Regions from separate parts of the Lactiplantibacillus sp. 3062 genome, predicted to be linked through region 2. Evidence: riboswitches for the same ligand, from Rfam matches in the RefSeq annotation. Region 2 holds a riboswitch; the other holds the start of a gene.

Region 1 (3,169 bases), 110 kb from region 2:
CGTCCTTTTGCTAATTCGGCGGTAATACATGCCGATAGAGTATCTCCCGTGCCGTGGGTCCGCACCGTATCAATCCGTGGAGCCGAAAGCCAAAAGGCGGTCCCGTCAGCCAACAATACGAAGTCATTAGCTAAATCAGGATTATCACCATGCCCACCTTTAATAATGACATTGTCAGCACCTAACCCCTGTAGCGCATGTCCAGCTGTAACCATCGCTTGATTACTAGTGATTGCCTGACCGGTTAATCGTTCTGCTTCCGGTAAATTCGGTGTCACAACAGTCGCTAACGGGATCAGTTCGTCGCGAACCGTTTTAATCGCATCCGCGGCTAATAACGCCGCCCCGCCTTTCGCAATCATGACTGGATCAACTGTCAGCGGCCCAAAATCAACTCGTTTCAAGTTCTCAACGACGGCATGGACATGTTCAGCATCTGCAAGCATCCCCGTTTTACAAGCGCGAATGTCTAAGTCAGCTGCTAACGAAGCAAATTGTTCGTCAATGAGCTTCGTCGGCATTGCCATAAAATCTTGGACCCCCAATGTATTTTGAGCTGTCACGGCAACGACTACCGCGGTACCAAAAACGTGACGTGCCTGCATCGTTTTTAAATCGGCCATGACACCGGCACCGCCACCACTGTCCGTACCAGCAATCGTTGCCACTTGTGGAAATTCATTCATTAAATCTCGCGACCCTTCATTATATTTAATCAACTTTAGCAATTGTTTGAATTTCTGACACTGTCACTAAGCTCAGCCGGTCAATCAAATCAATGGCAAATGTGGCGGGACGATCGGCCGTCAGCTGACTGGCGACAAGTTCCCCCGCTCCCGCTAAGACTAAGCAAGCCATTTGCGCCGCCTGGTAAATATCGGTTGGACTAACGGCTGTAAAAGCCGCGACGATACTAGAAAGTAAATCGCCCGAGCCCACGTGACGTTGGAAAAGCGGGGTACCATTAGCGACTTTAACAACGCGCCGACCATCCGTAATAACATCAGTAGATCCCGACAATATGACACAGCATTGAAATTGCTGTGCACAAGCTTGAGCAATTTCAACCAGGTCGCCCTGACCGCTCCCCGCATCAATGCCTTTCGCTTGCCAATCCATGCCAGCCAATGCCGCAATTTCACCAGCATTGCCCCGAATAACATCGACTTGAAAATCAGATAGTAATGCTAGCGCGACTTCTTTTCGATAAGGGACCGCCCCGACGGCCACCGGATCAAGAACGACTGGCTTATGATACTGATTAGCAAGCTTACCAACCACTCGCATTTGATCAATCTGGGTGGTGGTCAAGGTTCCTAAATTAATGCAAACTGCCCCGGCAATTTGGACCATCGTCTCTGCTTCTTGGACTTCAGCTGACATAATTGGCGAGGCCCCTAACGCGTTTAGCCCATTGGCAACGTCTTGAACCGTAACAAAATTGGCAATGTTAAAAACAATCGGATTGTGATCCCGTAAAGTATTCAATAATTGTAATTCCATAGCAATTCTCCTCCTCATTGACCGTCACACCAATCAAAAACGACCACCAATCAACATGCATTGATCCAGTGGCCGCTAACATTAGCTGTGACACTTTCCTACGCAAGTTTGAGCTTACAGGTTCAGAGGGATCGGCACTTACAGCACCATCTCAGCCCATTTTTGGACACCCCTAGTGTTTAAAAATATTCAATTACTAACCTTAGTCTAACGATTGTAACCGCTAACGTCAATCTTTCCGTTAGCCGAATCACCCTCATTGCTACTTAATTAATTAGGCATTAAAGTTTAAATTCACCGCCGCGACCGGTTATAATAAAAAGCAAATATGCCTTTAAGAAAAGAGTGATTGAAGATGCAAGCACTTGTTGTGCCAGATCCATCCGCTCAAACTATGAAACAGCTTCAATGGCAAGAACGGCCCATGCCCAACCTCGGGCCAACTGAGGTGTTGATCAAGACCCAAGCAGTCGGGCTCAATCCGGTAGATTTTAAATTAGTTACGGCGGGTAACGCCGCCTGGCAATATCCACACACACTAGGACTAGACACAGCTGGAATCGTGGAAGCGGTTGGCGCTGAGGTCACTAATTTTCGGCCTGGCGAACGAGTTTGTGGGCACGCTAATCTCGCCAATAATGGGACGTTTGCCGAATACGTGAGTTTACCAGCAGCCGTGCTAGCTAAGATTCCAACGACTGTGAGCTTTGAAGCAGCCGCCGCTAGTCTCTGCGCTGGATTGACGGCTTATCAGGCCCTCCTGCGCAAAGCCAATTTAAATGCCGCGCAAACTGTGCTGATCCATGCAGGTGCGGGCGGTGTAGGCAGTATGGCTATTCAACTCGCTAAGGCTGCTGGCAAGACCGTCTTCACGACCGTTTCACAGGCCAAGCAAGCCTTCGTGGCACCGCTGCATCCCGATGCCCAAATCGATTACCATCATGAAGATGTGACCACATGCATTCAAGACCTAACGCAGCAGCACGGTGTTGATCTGATCATTAATACCATTGGTCATGCTGATGCGGACTTACCGCGCTTAGCTTACAATGGCCAGCTTGTCTGTGTATTAGCAACTCCGGACCACTTTCCAAGTAATCAAGTTGTAACTATCAGTAAATTGGACCTCGGTGGTGCCCACCGTAGCGGTAACCCAGCGCAAGTTGCCGATCTTGGGCAAATGACCGCCGCCTTATTAGCTTTGGTCCAAACTGGCAAGGTCGACCCACTAATTACTCAGGTCTTGCACCGTGACCAACTTGTAAGTGGTTTACAACAACTCCAAGCTGGTCAAGTCGTTGGTAAACTCGTCGTGACTTTTGACGCCTGTTGATCTAAAAATGAAGATACGAAAAACGCAGCTCAAGGGCGGCCTTGAACTGCGCTTTTTGGGGTGTCAGGCGATAATCGCAACATGTGCGTATCGGCTGGGGTTACGATTATCATCGGGTGGGCGAATGAACCATGATCACCGCCGTTCAGCCGCCCATCTCCGATTAATCCCGACACCACTATCATTAATTTGATTAGGCCTAGGCGAAAGTGGCCAATTGTGCCTTGGTCAACGTATCATTCATCCGACCACTACGGAAGCCACCTAAATCAAGGGTAACGTAGCGGAATCCAAGTGATTGTAATTGACGGTTAACGCGGTCGTTAAAGACTA
Region 2 (3,169 bases):
ATCGACGAGCTGTTCGTAACCTGTTAGGTCATGATCCGCCAAGATGATTGTCTTCCCATGTTGATTGCGTAGTTCCACGAGTCGGTCTAACAAGACGGCTCGTGCGGTCGGATCGACACTGGCAAAGGGCTCATCTAGTAGGATGACATCGCTATCCATAGCGACAATGATTGCAAGGGCCACTTTCTGTTTCTCGCCACCGGATAAATGATTTAATAGTCGTGACTGTAAATTTCGGATACCAACAAAGTCAAGCGCACTAAGTAAGCGGGCCGGTATTTGGTCACGGGGCACTTGTAAGTTCTCAAGTGCGAAAATTAGTTCATTTTCAACGGTATCCATGGCAAACTGCTGATTAGGATTCTGAAACATCATGGCAACGTGCTGAGCGCGCTGATTAGCGGTGCTAGCAGTTAATGACTGACCATCAAAGGTAATGGTGCCGTAATCTGGAGTCAGGGGTAGTAAGCCTGCAATCAGCTTTAGGAGCGTCGACTTACCTGTTCCCGATGGCCCTGTCAATAGGATGAAGCTTTGCCGTGGTAGTGTTAGGTTAACGCGATCCAGAATGGGTGTCGACGCCTGTGGATAGGTGTAAGTTAAATTATTCAGCGCGATACTAGCCATTCGAGAAAGCCTCCATTTTATAAAGTGTATTAATGCGTTGATTTTAAAACATGACTGCGATCAAGTAGGTCCGTGATGGTTTTAGTTAACAGACCCCCGAAAACAAACATCGAAATAAAGCGAACGACCACGTATAAAATCAAGAGCCATAGCTGTAATTTATAGTAACCATTACGGGCAAGGTCCCAGCCAAAGGTGACCACAGTAGTTGTTGCGGCCGCAGCCGTTAAGCCTAACCAGTCATAGTGTTTGTAGCCAGTGACGATATAACCTAGTTCGGCCCCAAATCCTTGCACGACACCAGAAATCAATGTGGTGATTCCCCATTGACCACCGAAAAACATTTCGACGGTTGCTGCGAGGAGCTCACCTAGCGTTGCCGAACCCTTTAGTCGAATGAGGTAGCCAGCTAACATGCCGGGCATGCACCATAAGCCAAGTAGTAGTTCATTAGCCAGACCGCTTAGACCAAATGGTGTCAGGGCCGCACTTAAAATGTTATAAACAAAATTAGTCCCCATAAAGATGGCACCAAAGAAAATACCAATTAGTGCCAGTAAAATAATATCGTTCAAGTACCATGATTTAACCCATTTCATTGTTAAATCCTCCCAAAAGTAGTTTGTCATTCACGCATCCAAGCGACAAAAAACGCCTACCACGATTATCGGTGGCAGGCGGCTAAGTCTGAATTGATGGTTCCCCAAATAAAAGCATTGCTCCCTGCGCTGGCATTGTCCAGATTCAGGTTCAATGGGTATTATCTCAGCCGTGATGGCACCCCAGTTGCTATGAATGATACGTTTAGTGTAACGGATAATGACATTCAGTGCAATCAATTTTCCGGAAACTAAAGCAAAGTATGATGAAAAGTCACAATTTTGTGGTTTACTATGGATAAAGCAATGTATTTGGTTAATATTCTTAGGAGGGATCTCGATGGCAGAATCAGTGTATGATTTTACAGAAACTGAGATGAGTGGTGCGCCACTTGACTTGTCACAATATCGCGGTCAGGTCTTGCTAATCGTGAATACGGCTAGCAACTGTGGCCTGGCGCCACAGTTTAAAGGATTAGAAGAACTTTATCAGAAGTATCAGCAGGAGGGCCTAGTGGTCTTGGGATTGCCATCCAATCAATTTCATCAAGAAAAGGCGGATGACGATGAGACCCATGACTATTGTCAACGGCACTACGGGGTAACGTTTCCCATGACCAAACGGGTGATGGTTAATGGTGATGACGCTGATCCGTTATTTACTTACCTCAAACAGGCGGCGGGACATGGTCGAATCAAGTGGAATTTCACAAAATTCCTGATTGGTCGTGATGGCCGTGTGCTCGAACGCTATGCCCCAACGACACGGCCGGCAACATTTGAAGCAGCGATTCGTGATGCCTTGGCTGATCGTTCAGAAGATTAACGATAAATTTAACAATGATCGTTTAATTTAAAAGAAAGAAGTGGCTTAAGTTGGAAACTTATACGTTACGTGATGGTTTAACAGTACCTAAAATTGGCTTTGGAACATATAAACTGAATGGTGCTCATGGTGTGCAAGTGATCGACTCAGCGATTGATCGCGGCTACCGATTATTAGATACGGCCTTTAACTATGAAAATGAAGGTGCTGTTGGTGAAGCGGTTCGGCGTTCGTCAGTACCGCGTTCGGAACTCTTGATTTCATCAAAACTTCCTGGTCGCCACCACACCTACACGGAAGCTATCAATACGATTCAAGAATCATTATATCGAGCTGGCCTGGATTATTATGATTTATATCTAATTCATTGGCCTAACCCTAAGGAAGATCATTATGTTGAAGCTTGGCAGGCACTGATTGATGCCCAGAAGTTAGGCTTGATTCGTTCGATTGGGGTCTCAAATTTCTTACCAGAACATTTAGAACGATTAAACAAAGAAACGGGTGTTTTACCCGTCATTAATCAGGTCGAATTACATCCGTACTTTAACCAGCAGGCACAACGGGATTATGATCAAGCACACGGTATTTTGACGCAAGATTGGAGTCCCCTTGGCCGGGCCAGTGAGATGCTTCAAAATGAGACGCTCAAAGAGATTGCAGTGCACTACCATAAAAATGTTGGTCAGTTGATTTTACGGTGGGAACTACAGTTAGGGACCTTGCCGATTCCAAAGTCGTCAACGCCGAGCCGTCAAGCAGGTAATATGGACGTGTTTGATTTTGAAATCAGTGCAGCTGATATGGCAACAATTAATGGTTTGAGCCAAGTGGATGGTCGCTTGAATAATCAAGATCCAGCAGTGTACCAAGAATTTTAATTTGAATGATATAAAAAGATAGCGACGTTGTGATGATAACTCGTCGCTATCTTTTTATGGGCAACTGCTTGTTGATGATTGGTTTGTGATATCAGCGTAATCGCAATACATGGTGCAGTAGCGATTGGCTGTTTTCATCTTGAAAGGTCGTGGTAGTATGACAAATACGTTTCCCACACTAGGAAAGGTTTTCAGCCGTGGTCACTCTACCTGTTCGGTTTGCTTTCTTGCAAATC

What was found. Region 2 has a riboswitch for thiamine pyrophosphate ahead of ACWQAU_RS01280 (ECF transporter S component). Riboswitches for the same ligand answer to the same signal wherever they lie in the genome.
Region 1: it holds a riboswitch for thiamine pyrophosphate, as region 2 does, so the genes downstream of both, thiM (hydroxyethylthiazole kinase) here and ACWQAU_RS01280 (ECF transporter S component) in region 2, are expected to answer to the same signal.

The regions. Positions count from the first base shown of each region.
Region 1 is NZ_JBVAYE010000001.1:387,429-390,597, forward strand. It holds gene thiD (bifunctional hydroxymethylpyrimidine kinase/phosphomethylpyrimidine kinase) at 1-686, opposite strand, end outside; gene thiM (hydroxyethylthiazole kinase) at 712-1,503, opposite strand; TPP riboswitch at 1,582-1,687, opposite strand; gene ACWQAU_RS01760 (zinc-binding dehydrogenase) at 1,859-2,836, shown strand; gene larE (ATP-dependent sacrificial sulfur transferase LarE) at 3,036-3,169, opposite strand, start outside.
Region 2 is NZ_JBVAYE010000001.1:276,263-279,431, reverse strand. It holds gene ACWQAU_RS01285 (ABC transporter ATP-binding protein) at 1-627, opposite strand, end outside; gene ACWQAU_RS01280 (ECF transporter S component) at 657-1,226, opposite strand; TPP riboswitch at 1,329-1,422, opposite strand; gene ACWQAU_RS01275 (glutathione peroxidase) at 1,567-2,052, shown strand; gene ACWQAU_RS01270 (aldo/keto reductase) at 2,103-2,933, shown strand.